DNA from 3 places in the Oryzihumus sp. JJN4-3R genome. Region 3 is predicted to be linked to each of the others. Evidence: predicted binding sites of a transcription regulator. Region 3 holds the regulator's gene; each other region holds the start of a gene.
What was found. The regulator LexA, encoded in region 3, represses DNA repair genes until DNA is damaged. The targets are predictions, from matches to a motif close to TCGAACANNTGTTCGA.

Region 1: AC3ANM_RS03900 (HNH endonuclease signature motif containing protein) is a predicted target of LexA. The motif match lies at 3,625-3,640, and genes of this name have one in related genera.
Region 2: AC3ANM_RS19500 (HNH endonuclease signature motif containing protein) is a predicted target of LexA. The motif match lies at 1,324-1,339, and genes of this name have one in related genera.

What each region holds. Positions count from the first base shown of each region.
Region 1 covers NZ_CM173229.1:856,000-862,125, forward strand. The annotation lists gene AC3ANM_RS03885 (lamin tail domain-containing protein) at 1-302, opposite strand, end outside; gene aspS (aspartate--tRNA ligase) at 579-2,369, opposite strand; gene AC3ANM_RS03895 (MmcQ/YjbR family DNA-binding protein) at 2,445-2,822, opposite strand; gene AC3ANM_RS03900 (HNH endonuclease signature motif containing protein) at 3,773-4,933, shown strand; gene AC3ANM_RS03905 (YchJ family protein) at 5,135-5,488, opposite strand; gene AC3ANM_RS03910 (TerC family protein) at 5,789-6,126, shown strand, end outside.
Region 2 covers NZ_CM173229.1:4,085,088-4,091,213, reverse strand. The annotation lists gene AC3ANM_RS19500 (HNH endonuclease signature motif containing protein) at 34-1,320, opposite strand; gene AC3ANM_RS19495 (glycoside hydrolase family 31 protein) at 1,674-4,091, shown strand; gene AC3ANM_RS19490 (GNAT family N-acetyltransferase) at 4,281-4,823, shown strand; gene AC3ANM_RS19485 (hypothetical protein) at 4,911-5,264, opposite strand; gene AC3ANM_RS19480 (DUF4177 domain-containing protein) at 5,429-5,623, shown strand; gene AC3ANM_RS19475 (Ig-like domain-containing protein) at 5,756-6,126, shown strand, end outside.
Region 3 covers NZ_CM173229.1:1,113,645-1,119,770, reverse strand. The annotation lists gene AC3ANM_RS04975 (patatin-like phospholipase family protein) at 8-1,399, shown strand; gene AC3ANM_RS04970 (NAD-dependent protein deacetylase) at 1,506-2,381, shown strand; gene AC3ANM_RS04965 (SCO4226 family nickel-binding protein) at 2,505-2,753, opposite strand; gene lexA (transcriptional repressor LexA) at 3,021-3,731, opposite strand; gene AC3ANM_RS04955 (LysM peptidoglycan-binding domain-containing protein) at 3,952-4,332, shown strand; gene AC3ANM_RS04950 (iron chaperone) at 4,459-4,821, shown strand; gene AC3ANM_RS04945 (hypothetical protein) at 4,950-5,411, opposite strand; gene AC3ANM_RS04940 (DUF6318 family protein) at 5,834-6,126, opposite strand, start outside.

The sequences.
Region 1 (6,126 bases), 260 kb from region 3:
TAGCGGGCGCCGGGGGCGACGCTGCCGGCCAGGGCGGTCTTGCCGGTCCACGTGGTCCCCGTGGCCGAGCCGTACTGGACCGACCAGCCAGTCAGGTCCACCGCCGTGGTGCCGGTGTTGACCAGCTCGATGAAGTCGTTGGTGTACGGCGCGCCGGAGTTGCCGCCGCCGCCGTAGACCTCGTTGATGATGACGGCGGCGCCGGGGTCGATCGCGTGGGCCGCCGGGGCCGTGGTCAGGCCGGCGGCGAGGACGGTGCCGGTGACGGCCACCGCCCCGGTGAGCGTGCGCAGGACAGGCATGGTGCTCCTGTGGTGTCTCCGCGTGTGCGGGCCGGGCCCGGTGCGGGCACGAGCGGGGACAACCTAGGCCTCACAGCCGGCTCACAGGGGCTGTTTTGCCCACAATTGGGGAGAATTTGGGCCACGTTCAGCGCACCCCCACGTGGACGTGGAGGGTTGTCCGGGCCAGGACCCCACCACATCTCCGCGCCGGCCGGGGAACACCGGTGACCACACGGCATACACGGCAGTGGCCCCCGCCCCGGTGAGGGGCGAGGGCCACTGGTGGCGCTGGGGTCAGGCCTCGGGCTGCTCGCGCGGCTCGGGCTTGGCGTCGACGCCGGCCTCCTTGCGCTGGCCGTCGGTGATCGGCGCGGGCGCGTCGGTCAGCGGGTCGACGCCGCCACCGGACTTCGGGAAGGCGATGACCTCACGGATCGAGTCGGCACCGGCGAGCAGGGCGACGATCCGGTCCCAGCCGAAGGCGATGCCGCCGTGCGGCGGGGCACCGAAGGCGAAGGCGTCGAGGAGGAAGCCGAACTTCTCCTGCGCCTCCTCCTGCGAGAGGCCCATGACCTTGAAGACCCGCTCCTGGATGTCGCGGCGGTGGATACGGATCGAGCCGCCGCCGATCTCGTGGCCGTTGCAGACGATGTCGTAGGCGTAGGCCAGGGCCGGGCCCGGGTCGGTGTCGAAGGTGTCCATGAACTCGGCCTTGGGCGAGGTGAACGCGTGGTGCACCGCGGTCCAGGCGCCCGAGCCGACGGCGACGTCGCCGCTGGCGGTGGCGTCCTCGGCCGGCTCGAACAGCGGAGCGTCGATGACCCACAGGAACGCCCAGGCGGACTCGTCGATGAGGCCGCAGCGACGGCCGATCTCGAGGCGCGCGGCGCCGAGCAGGGCACGGGAGTGCTTGGCCGGGCCGGCGGCGAAGAAGATGCAGTCGCCCTTGTCGGCGCCGACGAAGTCGGCCAGGCCGGCGCGCTCGGCGTCGGTGAGGTTCTTGGCGACCGGGCCGCCGAGCTCGCCGTCGTCGCCGACGAGGACGTAGGCCAGGCCCTTGGCGCCACGCTGCTTGGCCCACTCCTGCCAGGCGTCGAGCTGCTTGCGCGGCTGGGAGGCGCCGCCGGGCATGACGACAGCGCCGACGTAGGGCGCCTGGAAGACGCGGAAGGTGGTGTCCTTGAAGAACTCCGTGCACTCCACGAGCTCGTTGCCGAAGCGCATGTCGGGCTTGTCGGAGCCGAAGCGGGCCATCGCCTCGTGGTAGGTCATCCGCGGGATCGGCGTGGTGATGTCGTGGCCGACGAGCGCCCACAGCGACTTCAGGACGGCCTCGCCGAGCTCGATGACGTCGTCCTGCCCGACGAAGCTCATCTCGATGTCGAGCTGGGTGAACTCCGGCTGGCGGTCGGCGCGGAAGTCCTCGTCGCGGTAGCAGCGCGCGATCTGGTAGTAGCGCTCCATGCCGGCGACCATGAGCAGCTGCTTGAACAGCTGGGGGCTCTGCGGCAGGGCGTACCAGCTGCCCGGCTGGAGACGGGCCGGCACGAGGAAGTCGCGGGCGCCCTCGGGGGTGGAACGGGTCAGCGTCGGCGTCTCGATCTCGACGAAGTCGCGCTCGGCCAGGACCGTGCGGGCGGCCTGGTTGACCTTGCTGCGCAGGCGGATCGCGGCGCCCGGGCCGGGGCGACGCAGGTCGAGGTAGCGGTGCTTGAGGCGCGCCTCCTCGCCGACGGTGACGCGCTCGTCGATCTGGAACGGCAGCGGCGCGGACTCGCTGAGCACCTCGACCGTGGAGGCCACGACCTCGATCTCGCCGGTGGGCAGGTCGGCGTTGGCGTTGCCCTCGGGGCGCTGGCGCACCTCACCGGTCACCTTGACGACGAACTCGTTGCGCAGGTGGTGCGCCTCGGCCTCGGCCAGCACCTCGTCGCGGACGACCACCTGGGAGACGCCGGACGCGTCGCGCACATCGAGGAACGCCACGCCACCGTGATCGCGCCGACGGGCGACCCAGCCCGTGAGCGTGACGGTCTGACCGGCGTGGTCGGCACGCAGCGTGCCGGCCTCGTGAGTGCGAAGCACGGTGATGTCCTTAGCTTGAGGGTGTGCGGGATGCCCGCCCATCCTACGGACTCCCCCGCCCCTCCCCCGAACCGGTTAACCGCCCTCCACCTCGGCGTCGACCTCCGCCAGCAGCGCCTGCGCCGCCTCGGTGCGCCACGAGTCGGTGATGACCTCCTCCAGCTCCGACGGGCCGATCGCGTCGAGCCGCACCAGCACGGCCCTGTACCCGTTGTAGTGGTCGGTCGTGAAGAAGACCGCCGGGTCGGAGGCGAGCAACGCCTCCTTCTCCCCGAGGTCGGCGACGCGCACGACGATCACACCCGGGTTGGGCACCTTCGGCTTCTTCGGGTCGATCCGCTCCCGCCACAGCCAGACGAACCCCTTGCCGGCCCCCGCGAACGAGAAGCCGTCGCCCTCCGTCGCCTCCGGCAGCGCCAGCGCGATGCGCCGCACGTCCTCCTGGGTCGCCATGCCCGCTCCCCTCACCTCGGTCCCGCGCGGCACCACTCCCCCACACGGTATGCCGTGTCGTCACCTCCGCGGCACTGTCGCCACCTCCAGCCCACGCGAGCCGGTGCGCGTCGTCGCGGTTACCGGCCTTCCGGATCGCAGTGGCCTCGCCCACGGCAGACGTGAGGGTCATCCGGTAGGCGCTGGGGAGGCGTGCGGTCCTTCTCCCCGCTCAGGTGCCCGGAGGCGGTTCAGGCGGCTGGGGCACCTGCAGTTGCCGGAAGCGCTCGCGTGGCGCGGAGAGTGCTGGTGGCTGGGAGAGCTCACGTATGGAGGCGAACTCGCGTGCCTCGGAGCGCTGGCATGACTCGCAGAGGTGGCAACGCCAGGTGGCCATGGACAGGACGTAACCTTTGCGCTCCCGCGGCAGCAGCGGCTCGTCTGTCAGCGTGAACCCCGCCGCAGCGGCCACCAGCGCGCTCGCCAGGTTGTCCTCCGCGATGCGCAGCCGGCGTCGGCGTAGCCCGCGGCACGCGCCACCGGGAGCACGGCCCGGACGGAGCGTGCTGCCAGCGCCCGGCCCCGGTGCTCGTGTCCCACCGCGTACGCGGGCTCGCAGGTCCCCGGCTCCTCCGTGCCGAAGAGGAGCACCTCACCGAGCGGCTCCTGCCCGTCCAGGGTGACCGCTAGCTGGAGCAGGCCCGCGGCCCGACCTAGGCCGGCACCGTGCACGCCAGTCGCAGAGGCACAGGGACAGCCGGAACGGGATGGTGGACGCCACCGGCTGTGCCAGCCAGTTTGGGGCGATGCGGCCTGCCAGTGGTCGAATATATGTTCGAATCATGCACCAGGGGGATCGTCATCAGGGGGCTGCGGCCAGCGGTTCCGGTGGCGTGCCCGCCTCACTGTCAATGGCGGGTCGGCGGGAATGCCTGCGAGCCGCGGTCGTGGCCTTGACCGGGCTGGAGGCGGTGACGCATGAGGTGGCGGGCGCCGAGCTGGGGGCCCTGTTCGGTGAGCTGGACGAGCTGGTCCGCGGTGCCCGGGCCGGGCAGGTCGCGGTGTTGGGTGAGGCGGTGGAGCGGGGCGAGGTGGTCTCGTCGTGCGCGTCGGCGACGGCATGGGTGCTGGAGTGGGCGCCCTCGTATCGGTCCGGTGGGGTCAGGGACCTGGTCACGGTGGCCACCGCGTGCGCCGGGCGGCCGGTCGCGGCCGGTCAGGTGCTCGACCACGGCAGCGCGCGGCGGCTGCGGTCGTGCGTGCTGTCCGGGCGGGTCGGGGTGCGGGCGGCGGCGGTCGCGCTGGCCGAGATGCACAAGCTCGCGCCGCGCCTGACGCCGGCGGCGGTCCCGACGGTGTGGGAGGGCTTCCTGCATGTGGCTGAAACCGGCGGTCCGCGGGAGGTCCGGGCGTTGCGGGAGCAGATCATCGCCACCTACGGCCGCGACCAGGAGTTCCAGGTGCGGCAGGACCGGCTCAAGCACGGGGTGAGCCTGTCCCAGCCCCGCGGTGATGACGGGATGGTGGAGTACCTCCTGCGTCTGGACCCCGAGGGGGCGAGTGTGCTGGAGGCGGCGATCGGGCCGTTGTCCGCCCCGCAACCCGCCGAGGGTGTCTCGGATCTGCGCAGCAGCGACCAGCGGCGCGGGGACGCGCTGGTCGAGGTGTGCCGGCGATCGGCCGCGGCCGGGGAGGAGCTCTCGGCCCAGCCCAAGGCCATGGTCTACGTGACGATGGACCACGAGAAGCTGCGGGACGCCTGTGGGGCCGGGACGGTGCTGGGCGACGGGACCCTGCTCGGCCCGGAGACGGTCCGCCGGATCGCCTGCGACGCCGGGATCATCCCGGTGGTGCTGGGCACCGACGGGGAGATTCTCGACCTGGGCCGCACAAGACGCCTGTTCACCCCGGCGCAGCTGAGGTACCTGTGGCTGCGCGACAAGGGGTGCACGATCCCGGGGTGCACGGTCCCGCCGTGGTGGTGCGACGGGCACCACGTCACGCACTGGGCCGACGGCGGACCCACCGACCGGCTCAACGCCGCCCTGCTCTGCGGGCGGCACCACACGATCGTGCACCAGCGAGGGTTGACCGCCACGGTCACCGACGCCGGGGTGACCTGGCACCTCTGACGACCCCGCCCCGCACCCGGCCGGAGACGACCGGGTCAGAGGCATGCCTGACCGGGGCCCCCAAGACCGAGCCCTCTCGCCCTGGACCGCCCCTCGCCCACCGCCCACCACCACCTCCCGGGCCGGGCCGGGCCGGGCCGGCCGGATCACACACTGCGCCGACCGAGATAGAGGTATGCCCGGACAACCCCTCAACGGTGGTCAGTCCCTGAGGTCGCCCTCGACATAGACCCACCGGCCGGCACGGCGGGTGAACCGGCTTCGCTCGTGGAGCACCCCGCGGTCGCGACCATGCCGCCACGAGGCCCGGAACTCCACCTCACCCTGGTCGTCGTCGGGGCCGCCGGCGCGCGTGTCGAGGACCTCGAGCCCGGCCCACACCATCTCCGGGTCCAGGTCGAGGTCCACCGGTCGGTGAGCCGGGTGCCACGTCCGCACCAGGTAGTCACCAGCTCCCACGACGAAGGCCGCGTACCGCGAGCGCATCAGCTCCTCGGCGGTGAGCGCCGACCGCTCGCCGTCGTGCAGCGGACGGCAGCACGCGGCATACGCCACTCCACACCGGCAGGGACAGGGCAGAGCACTCCCCGGGGTCGCGCCGAACGCGCCGCTCACGGCCGCCGCCTTGGCGTCCCCGGCAGGCGCACGCCGGACGTCCGGGCACATCTGCCCCGAACCCTTGACATACGAAATCCATTTCGCTGATAGTGAAGAGAACGGATGGGGAGTATCCCCCTGAGCGTCGTCGTCAGGACGGGTCGGTCAATACCGGCCCCGGCGCCGCTGGTCCCGACCACATGTGGTCGCGTCGACCGGGAAAGACCTCCGTGAATCCTCGATTCACTGGAGTCTGTCATGGTCGTCCCCCTTTGGGCGTGGCTCGTGGTCCTGACGGTCATCGTCGCCATGCTGGTCATCGACCTCCTGGCGCATCGCAAGGACCACGTCATCTCCGCACGGGAGGCGGCAACCTGGTCCGCGGTCTGGGTAGGACTGGGCCTCCTCTTCGGCGGCGTCGTCTGGGCCACGCTCGGTGCGCAGGCAGGTAGCGAGTACCTCGCCGGCTACCTCATCGAGAAGAGCCTGGCGGTTGACAACGTCTTCATCTTCGCCCTGATCTTCGGCTACTTCGCGGTCCCCCGCGAGCTGCAGCACCGCGTCCTCTTCTACGGGGTGATCGGCGCCTTGGTGAT
Region 2 (6,126 bases), 1.1 Mb from region 3:
CGGTCGTTGCCGATCGGGTGTGGGGCAGGCGCCCTAGAGGTGCCAGGTCACGCCGGCGTCGGTGACCGTGGCGGTCCAGCCCTTCTGATGCGCCAGGGTGTGGTGTCGCCCGCACAACAGGGCGGCGTTGAGCCGGTCGGTCGGTCCACCGTCGACCCAATGGATGACGTGGTGCCCGTCGCACCACCACGGCGGGGCGTTGCAGCCGGGGATGGTGCAGCCCTTGTCGCGCAGCCACAGGTACCTCAGCTGCGCCGGGGTGAACAACCTCCGGGTCCTTCCCACGTCCAGGATCTCCCCGTCGGTGCCCAGCACCACCGGGATGACGCCGGCGTCGCAGGCGATCCGGCGGACCGTCTCCGGGGCCAGCAGCGCCCCGTTCCCGAGCACGGTCCCGGCCCCGCACGCGTCCCTGAGGTCGTCGAAGCTCATGGTCAGGTACAGCAGCGACTTGGGCTGGGCCGGCAGGTCCTGGCCCGCGGCCGCCGAGCGCCGGCACACCGTCACCAGCGCATCCCCGCGCCGCTGGTCCGAGCTCCGCAAGTCGCTGACCCCGTCCGCCGGTTGCGGCGCGGACAGCGGCCCGATCGCCGCCTCCAACACCGACGCCCCCTCGGGGTCCAGCCGCAGCAGGTACTCCACCATCCCGTCATCGGCCCGCCCCGCCGACAGGGACACCCCGTGCTTGAGCCGGTCCTGGCGGACCTGGAACTCACCGTCCCGGCCGTGCTCGGCGATGAGCCGCTCCCGCAACCCCCGCACCCCCGACGGCCCCTCGGTCGCCGCCAGGTGAAGGAACCCCTCCCACACCGTCGGGACCGCCTCCGGGGTCAACCGCGGCGCCAGCTTGTGCATCTCCGCCAGCGCCACCGCCGCCCCACGCACCCCGACCCGCCCGGACAGCACGCACGAGCGCAGCCGCCGCACACTCCCGTGGTCGATCACCTGACCCGCCACGACCGGCCGCCCCGTGCACGCCGTGGCCACCGTGACCAGGTCCCTCGCCCCGCCACACCGGTAGGACGGCGCCCACTCCAACACCCACGCCGACGCCGACGCACACGACGCGGCCACCTCGCCCCGCTCCAGCGCCTCACCCAGCACCGCGACCTTGGCGGCCTCCACCCGACGAGACAGCGCATCCAGACTGCCGAACGCCCGACCGAGGTCAACTCCCTGGCACTGGTGCAGCACGTCCTCAAGCCCGGCCAGGGTTGACTCGGCCCCCTCCACGGCGGCCATCCGGTCGCCGAACGACACCGCGGGCACGCCACCGGAACCGCTGGCCGCGGCTCCCTGACGACGATCCCTCTGGTGCATGATTCGAACATACATTCGACCACCGACAGGCCGCCCGGTTCATCCACACCACTCGCCCTGGGCCCGGGGCAGCGCCGGGACCGCCATAGCGGAGGTCACCAGTCGACATCGGCCACATCACGGGCAGTGCCCGCCACGGGCCGAAGCCGCGAATCGGCGACGCCTGCGCGGCACCGGAACTCATTTGCTCAGCGCCGCTGAGCTCACACCAGCCTCCTCAGGCGAGCACCCATGGGTTGGCCGCGCGAGGCGGCGCAACCACCCGGGCGCGCCCCGGGGCAGGTGCGGCAGCATGGTCACCCGACCGACCGCGATACCCAGCCTCATCACGTCCCCTCGGAAGGTGACCACCCGTGCTGCAGACCGACCACTTCATCCGCTTCGAGCGGGTCGACTCCGTCGCCGAGACCGGGCGCGGCCTGCTCGCCGAGCTCCACCGCGAGCAGCTGCGGGTGGACGTCGTGCGCCCCGACGTCGTGCGCGTCAAGATCAGCCGCGGTGGCGTGTTCGACGAGGAGCCGACTTTCGCGGTATGCGTCGACCCCCTGGAGCAGCAGGTCGACTTCCGAGTCGAGCGCGACGAGGACCGGGTGCGGCTCGTCACCGACACCATGGTCGTCTCCCTGTGGCTGGACCCGTTCCGCCTCGACGTGCACCGCACCGACGGGACGCCGGTCGTCGAGACCGCCGCCGACGAGCAGGGCCGCTACTGGGCCTACGCCACGCTCAACGACTCGTTCACGGTGCGCCGCCGGTGCCGTCAGGAGGACGCGGTCTTCGGCCTCGGCGAGAAGAGCGGCCGGCACAACCGCAAGGGCCGCGACTTCACCCTCTGGAACACCGACGTCCTCAACGAGCACGAGACGGCCGAGTTCACCGCAGGCAAGGCGCCCGGCGACCCGCGCGGCGACCGCACCAGCGTCGAGTTCGACCCGTTCTACGTCTCGATCCCGTTCTTCTACCACCAGACCTACCCGGCCGGGACGATGGCGGCCTCGTTCGTCGACAACGGCTACCGCGGCACCTATGAGTTCGAGGCCAAGGACGAGTACCGCATCAGCTTCGCCGGCGGGCAGTACACCGAGTACATCTTCGCCGGCCCCGACATGCCGGCGATCCTGCGCGACTACACCTGGCTGACCGGTCGCACCGCTCCCCCGCCGCTGTGGTCGCTGGGCTACCACCAGTGCCGCTGGTTCGACTACAGCCAGGAGGCCGTCGAGGCCATCGGGCAGCGTCACCGCGACAACGAGATCCCCTGCGACGCCTTGTGGCTCGACATCGAGTACATGGACGGCTACCGCGTCTTCACCTGGAACACCGAGCGCTTCCCGGACGCCCCCGGGATGCTGGAACGCTTGAAGCAGCAGGGTTTCCGGGTCATCACGATCATCGACCCGGGCGTGAAGTTCGACCCCGGCTACGAGGTCTTCGACCAGGGCCTCGAGCGTGACGTCTTCTGCAAGACCGAGGGCGGTGACACCTACATCGGGCAGGTCTGGCCGGGCAACACCGCCTTCCCCGACTTCGTCACCGAGGAGGCCCGCGCGTGGTGGGGCGAGCTCAATGCCGCCCACGTGCAGTCCGGACTGGCCGGCATCTGGAACGACATGAACGAGCCGGCCACCGGCGCGATCCGCGCCAACACCATGCGGTTCGGCAACGGGAAGCACTCGCACGAGCGGTACCACAACCAGTACGCCCTGCTCATGGCCATGGGCACGACCGAGGGCCTGCTCAAGGCGATGCCCGAGCAGCGCACGTTCATCCTGTCGAGGGCGGGCTTCGCCGGCATCCAGCGCTATGCCGCCAACTGGATGGGCGACAACTTCTCCCGCTGGGACCACCTCCAGCTCGGCATCTCGATGGGCTCCGGCTTCGGCATCTCCGGGCAGGCGTTCGTCGGCGCCGACATCGGCGGCTTCGCCGGCAACTCCAACGCCGAACTGTTCCTGCGCTGGATGCAGTACGGCACGCTGACACCGTTCTGCCGCAACCACTCCGAGATCGGCAACGTCGACCAGTACGCCTGGGCGTTCGGCGATGCGGTGCAGGACATCGTCCGCGAGGCCGTCCGGCTGCGCTACCGCCTGCTGCCCTACATCTACGCCGCGTTCATCCGCGCCTCCGAGACCGGTGAGCCGGTGCAGCGCCCGCTGGTCTTCGACCACCAGTACGACGCCACGGTGCGCGACATCGACGACCAGTACCTCTTCGGCACCGACCTGCTCGTCGCCCCGGTCACCGAGGCCGCCGCCACGTCGCGGCAGGTCTACCTCCCGGCCGGCGACTGGCACGACTGGCACACCGGCGAGGTCCTCGGCGGTGCCCGCTTCGTCGTCGCCCCGACCCCGATGGACCGCATCCCGATCTACGCCCGCGGCGGCGCGGTCATCCCCATGTGGGCCGAGGCGCCGGACTCCACGGACGGTCACCACCCGCAGGTCGTCCAGCTGCACGTCTTCGTCCCGCAGGCCGACGGCACCCACACCTCGACCCTCGTCGAGGACGACGGCCTGACCTTCGCAGCTCGCGAGGGGGCCTGCTACCGCACGACATTCAGCCTCACACGCGCGGGCGACTCGGTCACCGTGGAGGCGACCGTCGAGGGCGACGGCTACCCCGAGTTCGCCCGCGAGGCGTTCCAGGTCGTCGTCCACGGCGCCGAGCCGGCGACGCTCGATGTCGACGGCACGCCGGTCGCCGCGGAGGACGGCAGCTTCGTCGTGCCGAACCGCGGCGAGGGCTTCACCGCCACCTTCACCGCCTGAGCCACCAGCCGGTATGCCGGGTGCCCGCCTCCGCGGGCACCCGGCCTCCGCGGGCACCCCAGCTCCACATCAGGCCTCGGCCACAACCTGGCCTCCGCAGCCCCCACGCGGGCCCATCGCCGGGTGATGACGGAGCGTCGCCGCGTGTCCGGGTGGGCAGGACGCCTGCGCCGGGGCAGGATTCGAGGAATGGCTGCCGAGACGACCCTGCACCCCGTCACTGCCGACCAGCATGAGCTGATGGAGCGGCTGGACCAGCTCTACCGCCACGACCTCTCGGAGTTCCGTGACGCCCTGCCCGACGAGGACGGCCGGTTCCGCACCCGCCTGCCCGACTACCTGCCTGAGGTCCCCGACCCCGACCGCCGCGCCTACCTGGTCCGTCACGACGGCGTGGTGGCGGGCTTCGCCCTGATTCGAGGCCTGGTCGAACCGCCCCGCATCCTGGGCGAGTTCTTCGTCATCCGCCGGTTCCGGCGGCACGGCGTGGGGCACGCCGTCGCCCGCGAGCTGCTCCGCCGCCACCCGGGCCCGTGGCAGATCGCCTTCCAGGAGGAGAACCCCAAGGCCGCGCGCTTCTGGCGCCGGGTCGCCACCGAGGCCGTCGGGTCGGCCTTCCGAGAGGAGCTCCGGCCGGTGCCGGACAAGGCCTGGCTGCCCCCGGACGTCTGGCTGTTCCTCGACACTGCTGACAGCACAGCCGACAGCACCGCTGGGCAGACCGCCGGCTGACGGCTCACCGGACCGGCCTCACCGGCCCGGGCGAACCAGCCCGGCCTCACCGGCCCGGGCGAACCGGCCCGGGCGAACCAGTCGGCCTCACCAGCGCAGCGGCCGCCGGTGCAGGTTCTCGGCCAGCCACGCCTCGAGCTGGGCGAGCGCGTCGAGCAGGACGATCAGCTTGATGCGGGCCACCGGGTAGAGCTCGACGAGGTTCTCGATCTCGGCCTCGTCGCCCTCGACCGTGATCGCGTAGGCCCGGCCCTCCACGTGCGGTCCGGTGTCGCGACCGCCGCCCCTGGCCGCCGCGACGGCGAGCTGGGTCCGCAGCTCGCGGGCCCTCCCCGCGTCCGGGCCGACGTCCCAGCCGATGAAGCTGATGATGACCTCGTCCCGGGGGGTCGAGTCGACCAGGAGCGTCCCCTGGGCGCTCCACGCGAAGTCCAGCTGCACCGGCCGTGTCCTCCTGTCGTGACCTCGGGGCGACCCCCCGCAGCGGTGTCCGTCGCCGGTCGGTGACCGGCCGGCATACCGCCCGGGAACCGCCGGTGACGGCGGGTCGCGTCCCCTGACGGTACTGCGGCAGGATGCGGAGACACCGACCGGGAGGATCAGTCATGCCGCAGTACAAGGTCGTCGAGCTTCGCGAGGGGCTCATGGGAAGCAAGATGTCCGGCGCCAAGCTGGAGAAGGTCCTCAACGAGCACGGCGCCGCGGGCTGGACGCTCAAGGCCATCACGGCGGTCGAGGTCAAGGGCCGCGTCGGGCCCGGCGGCGTGGAAGGCGTGCTGGTCACCTTCGAGAAGCCCTGAGGACGCGGGTATGCCGGGCCGGCACCTTCCGCGGCCCGTGAACCCGGCCTCGCGCTGAGGCCTACGGCTGTCCTACGTCGCCTCGTCCTTTCATCGGACCCCGCCGCACTGTGCGGTTCCTATGGTTCCGACATGAGAGCCACGACCGCCTTGACCGCCCTGGCCCTCCTGGGGGCCTCCACCGCGCTCGCCGCGCCCGCCCAGGCAGCGACCACCTACAAGGTCAAGGTGACCTGCACGGTGCCGGCGAGCCAACCCGAGCGCCAGCTGGCGCCCAACTGGTGCCTCAATTACCTGCCCGACGGAACGCAGACCTTCACCGCCAAGGTCACCAACGGCTCCGGCAAGGCCGTGCCGAACGTTCAGGTGACGTGGAGCGACAACGCGAGCAACGCCGCGTTCCGGGCGACGAACAACCCCTGCACCACCGGCAAGAACGGCACCTGCTCCGACGAGATCGTGGTCAACCACCCCAAGGTCGGCCAGAAGATCACCGTGACCGC
Region 3 (6,126 bases):
TCCGGAAATGAGCGAGTCGCAGCGTCGTGGGGGCCGACCCGACCGTGACGCGGAGACGCAGGTCGTCCCGCAGCAGGCGCCGGGGGAGCGGGGTGGCTCGGAGGAACCTGCGGTGGCGGGGGCCCCCGGGGCACCGCCCGTCGCCGGGCAGGGCCCTGCCCCGGCCGAGCAGAGCGCCAGTCCGACCCCGACCCGGGTCCGGCGCGACGGCGTGGGGCTGTGCCTGTCAGGGGGAGGCTTCCGCGCCGCGCTCTTCCACCTCGGTGCCGTCCGCCGGCTCAACGAGCTGGGCGTCCTGGGCCAGATACGCACGATCAGCGCCGTCTCCGGCGGCTCGATCACGGCCAGCCTCCTCGCGGACCCCGGCCTGGTGTGGCCGGCCGAGCACGGCGCGATGCTCAGCGGCGAGGCCATGGTGGTGCAGGGTTTCGAAGAACACGTCGCCGAGCCGCTGCGCCGGCTGACCTCGCGCAACGTGCGGACCCCGGCGCTGCTGTCCAAGCTCTGGCCGTCGCGGTGGTCGATGCCCGACAGTGCGGTGCGGGCGCTCGCCGACGCCTACGTCGAGGCGGTCCCGTGGTGGTCGAAACCGTTACGGGACAACGAGACCGGGGGGCCGGCCATCGTGATGGGCGCCACCGAGGTGGCCTACGGCGTCGACTGGACGTTCGCCGACCCGACGGCCAACCGGCCCAACGGCAGGATGGGCGACTACCGGCTGGGTTACGCCGCCCCACCGTCGTCGGTGCGCATCGCTGACGCCGTAGCCGCCTCGTGCGCGTTTCCGCCGTTCTTCGCGCCGATGACGTTGCCCGGCAAGGACCTCGGCCTCACCGGTGGTCACCCCGATCACGAGACGCCGGAGCAGCGGGCCGCGATCCTCGAGGCGATCCGGCTGACCGACGGTGGCGTCTACGACAACCTGGGCCTGGAGCCGGTGTGGCGCAACCACGCCACCGTCCTGGTCAGCGACGGGGGAGCGGTGTTCCGCGCGCACACCGAGCGCACCGTGTGGGGCCGACTGCTGCAGATCCTGGGCGTCGCGACCGGTGGCGGCACATCGGTGCGGTTGCGCTGGCTGCACGCCAGCTTCGCCCGCGACGTCATGGCCGGCTCGACGTGGGGCCTCGACACCGTCGTCGCCGAGGGCTACGACCCGGCGTCGGTGGAGCTGATCGACGCGGTGCGCACCGACCTCGATGCCTTCACCAAGGACGAGCAGCGCATCCTCGAGCGCCACGGCTACCTCGTCGCCGACGACGTGGTCCGCCGCTACGTCCCGGACGTGATCCGCATCGACGCCCCGTTGCGCCCGCCGCACCCCAAGGTCGCCGACCACGACGTGGTCCGCCGGGCGTTGCGCGGGTCGGCCAAGCGGGCGCTGCTCGGGCGCTGGTAGGTCCGGGACGGCCCTGCAACGCCGGCCGGCTGACGGGGAGCCGGCGGATGCCTAGCCCTCTGGGTGCGGGCCAACGGGTCCGGCCCGGCGGGGGATACTGGCTGGCGTGAGTCTGGCGATCGAGGACACAGCCGAGGGCGAGCTGGCCCGTCTGGCCGACCTCGTCGCCGGTGGCAACGTCGTCGTCCTCACCGGCGCCGGCCTGAGCACCGAGTCCGGCATCCCCGACTACCGCGGCCCCGACGGCAAGCGGCGGGTGACGCCGATGACCTACGGCGACTTCGTGGCGTCCGCGGAGAACCGACGGCGCTACTGGGCCCGCAGCTACGTCGGCTGGCGGCGGTTCGCGGCCGCCGGGCCGAACCGCGGGCACGAGGCCGTCGCCGCCCTCCAGCAGGCCGGGCACCTGCGCGCGCTGATCACGCAGAACGTCGACGGCCTGCACCAGTCCGCCGGCGCCCGCGACGTCCTGGAGCTGCACGGCAACCTCGACCTCGTGGTCTGCCTGCAGTGCGGCGACCGTTCGCGCCGGGCCGACCTCGATGCCCGGCTGCGCGAGGCGAACCCGGACTTCGAGGTCGTCATCGGCGAGATCCGCCCGGATGGCGACGTCGTGCTCTCCGAGGAGGCGGTGGCGCGCTTCCACCCGCCGCGATGCCTGGTCTGCGGCTCGGACGAGCTCAAGCCCGACGTGGTGTTCTTCGGCGAGTCGGTGCCCAAACCCCTGGTGGCGCAGTGCTTTGCCGAGGTCGAAGCGAGCGACGGGCTGGTCGTGCTCGGCTCGTCGTTGCAGGTGATGAGCGGCTACCGGTTCGTCCGGCGCGCCGCCGCGTGCGGCCTCCCCGTGGCGATCGTGACCCGGGGTCACAGCCGGGGCGACGGTGAGGCGACGATCCGGCTCGACGCGGCCCTGGGGGCGACCCTCACCGAGCTTGCCGGCCGGGTCGGGGTCAGCCGGTATCGCGCCCCCTCGCCGTCCTGAGGCGGGTTCTCCTACCGTAGGCCGTGCCGCATTCGTGTGCCGCGCCGGATCGATGTGGCGCGGCGCGAGCGCGCCACACGGATGCCCGACGGCACCAGTGGGGCGCGCTGGCGACCTGGGATCTCAGGCCTGGACCGGCACCGGGTGGATCTCGGCGGCCGGGTGGCCGGTCCGCTCGTGGATCCTGCGCACCGCATCGGCCGAGGGGGCCTCGGACAGGCAGTAGACCATGCCGCTCTCGGGGTCGGCCCACGCGTGCTTGAAGTGCACGCCTTCCTCGCCCTCGATGGCCAGGTCAGCGTTGTGTGCCTCGGCCAAGGCCTCCGGGCTGATCCCCTTCATCCCGGTGTGGACGTCCATGAACTCGGGCATGTCTCTACCTCTCGTGACGGGTGGCTGGGGTGCCGATGCGAGGCTAGGCATGCGTGGGGTCAGAGCCGTCGGCTGTTTGGCCTACGTCGTCGCCCGCGCTGGATCTGGTCTCAGAGTGCGCGACCGCGGGCACGCTGGAGCGTCGCGACCGTCGGACAAAGCCGGGGCCGAGCGAAGGCAGGTCGCGACGGTGCCTCTATGCAGCGGTGGCCGGCCCCGAAGGGCCGGCCACACGGCATACAGGTGGAGGGGTTGACCCCTCGGAGGTCAGACCCGGCGCAGGACCGCGGTGACCTTGCCCAGGATGGTGGCCTCGTCGCCGTCGATCGGCTGGTAGGCCTCGTTGTGCGGCATCAGCCAGACGTGGCCGTCCTTGCGCTTGAACGTCTTGACCGTGGCCTCGTTGTCGAGCATGGCTGCGACGATGTCGCCGTTCTCGGCGTTGGGCTGCTGGCGCACGACGACCCAGTCGCCGTCGCAGATCGCGACGTCGACCATCGAGTCACCGACGACCTTGAGCAGGAAGAGCTGGCCCTCGCCGACGATCTGCTTGGGCATCGGGAAGACGTCCTCGACGACCTGCTCGGCCAGGATCGGCCCACCGGCGGCGATGCGGCCGACGACCGGGACGTAGGACGCGGCGGGGTGCGCATCGCCGCTGCCGGTGGCGTCGACGGTGCCCTCGCGCTGGTCGCCGGCGCGGTAGCCCTTGTCCTCGGCGCCGGTGTCAGGGGAGACGACCTCGATGGCGCGGGGGCGGTTGGGGTCGCGGCGCAGGTAGCCCTTGCGCTCGAGCATGGACAGCTGGTGCGCGACGCTGCTGGGGCTGGCCAGCCCGACGGCCTCGCCGATCTCGCGCAGGCTGGGTGGGTAGCCGCGACGGTCCACGGAGTTGCGGATGATCTCGAGGACGCGCCGTTGCCGCGCGGTCAGGGTGTCGCCCTTGTCGCGGTCGGGCATCTCGTGGATCTCGGCCATCTCATCCCCTTGTCCGGCACCTGTGGGTGGTCTGTCAGAGGTCGGTGTTTTGCTCCCTGACATGAACGAAGCGTAGTGGGGTCGAACACAAATTTCAAACGTTTGTTCGACCAATCACTTCCCATTCGTCCGATGCTCGTGCTACAAATCCGTACAGACGTTCTATCGAACACAGTTCCACGTTCAGCCGACCGACCCGCTTGATGTCATGGAGGACACGATGAGCGCAGCAGTTGCCTGGGACCTGGCCCCCACTTCGACCCGTCCCCAGCTCCGCCTGGTGCCTACGGGTGACCAGGTGGACTGCCGCCCCGCGCCGCGGCTCCGCCTCACCCGTCGCGGCCGCCTGTCGATCACCATGACCGTGCTCGGCGTGCTGAGCTGGGTGGCGTTCCTGCTCGCCCCCGGCCCGTCCGTGCCCACGGTGACGATCGACCACGCCGTGACCGTCTCGGCCGGGCAGACCCTGTCCGAGGTGGCGGCCACCCAGCTGCCCAAGCTCCCGATCCGCGAGGGCATCGTGCAGATCCAGCTGGCCAACAACCTGAGCACGAGCGACGTCCACGCCGGCCAGAGCCTGCTCATCCCGCGGGTCGGCTAAGGCCGGCGGTTTCTCGGGGCCTCGCGCCACGGCGTGAGGCCCCTTCTCATGCCGGTGCCTCTGCATTGCCCGGTATGCCGGGTGCGTGTGGTGGCTCCGGCGCCGGTCTGGCCAGATGATGGCGTGGTGGCAGATCCGAGGGCGAATGTCGATGAGTACATCGCGGGCTTCCCCGTGGAGGTCCAGGCCGTCCTCGAGGCTATCCGCGGTGCGATTCATGACGCCGTGCCGAACGCAGGGGAGCGGATCAGCTACCAGATCCCGACCATCACGCTCCGTGGGAAGTCCCTGGTGTACTTCGCGGGGTGGAAGAACCACGTGAGCATCTATCCGGTGCCCGAAGGTGACGCGGAGTTCCGCGAGGAGATCGTCCCCTTCCGCGCGTCGAAGGGAACGCTGCATTTCCCGCTCGGCAGTCCCGTTCCCTATGAGCTCATCGGGCGGATGGCGGCTCACCTGGCCCGCGAGAGGTCGGACGTCCCGAGCTGACGGCCCACTCGTGGTCGACGCTGTGGGTCCCTGCCCGTGGCGGTCCCGCCGACTGCGCTCGGCTGGGGGTGGTCTCCCACCCTCCTGGGCGTGCCGGTCGACGGCTCAGTTCTCGCCGGTCGAAGGCGTCAGTTGCTGTAGAGGCGGTTGTGGGCCGTCCGGACGCGTAGGGCTTGGGGCGGGCCGGTCACGCTGGCGGTGGCGGGGATCCGTATCCACTGGCCGCCGTCGATGCTGAACTCGCCGCCGTAGGTGATGGTGATCTGGGTGGTGACGGTGCCGGGCTTGTCGTAGGTGTGCCGGATGTCGCCGTCGGGGTAGGTGCCGCCGGGGGAGTCTGTCGGGCCGAGGTGGGTGCCGTCGCCGAAGGCGTAGGTGTAGCCGGCGGCGAGGGGCCGGATGCGGACGGTGTGGCCGAGCATCTGGGTGGGGTCTGGAGTGTCGATCTCGCCGGGTTGGTAGCCGGCGCTTGGCCAGCGAACCTCGAAGTAGGTGGGGAGGGTGACCAGCGTCTGGTTGCCCTCGGGCTGGATGTGCACCTGCGGCTTGGCGAAAGGCGTGCGCCTGAACGCGCTGATGATCTGTGCCATGCCAAGTACAGGCTTCCCGGGCACGATTGAGGGGTCACAACTGGTGCCCAACCACTCCCATGGCCCTTTGGGCTTGCCCATTCCGTCCACCTCTCGGCGGAAGATCCGAATCAAGGGTCCTAGGCCCTGCTGCTTGGTGTTCCCCGCGCAGGCGTCGACCGCGGCCTTGCACGATGGTTCTGCCACCGTGCCTGGGGCGTTGTCGGCACATGCAATCACGCTCGAGTAGGCGTAGTTCTTGGGCAGGACACTGCTGGCTCCATCCCTTGAAGTGCGCGACTGTGCCTTGATGCGGTCGGTGATCCTTACGGTTAGGCCATCTGCCCTCCCACTCCCGTTGACGTCAGCCACTGCCCAGCCGGCCGGTATCAGCCCAATGATTGCCGCGCAAAGAATCGCGGAGCCAACGCGAGCGCGGGCTCTCACTCCATCCCCTTGATCGTGGCGATCGACCAGGCCCCATCACGCCAAGCCAGGTTGACCTCGAAGCGCACGTTCTTCTTGGCGTCCGTGCTGACTACTCTCCCGCTGCTATCCACTACGTTGCGGCGCTCCTGAATCCCCTCGTAAAGCACGGACTGCTGTCCAGCGGGCCCTTTGCCGAGTGCTCCAACAAGCTTTGTGGTGACCGGGTTGCCGTCATACCGTCGATCCTTCGCCTTCAGGTCGACGGCCGTCTGCTCGAAAGAGGCGCAGCTCTTAGAACTGGGTTGGC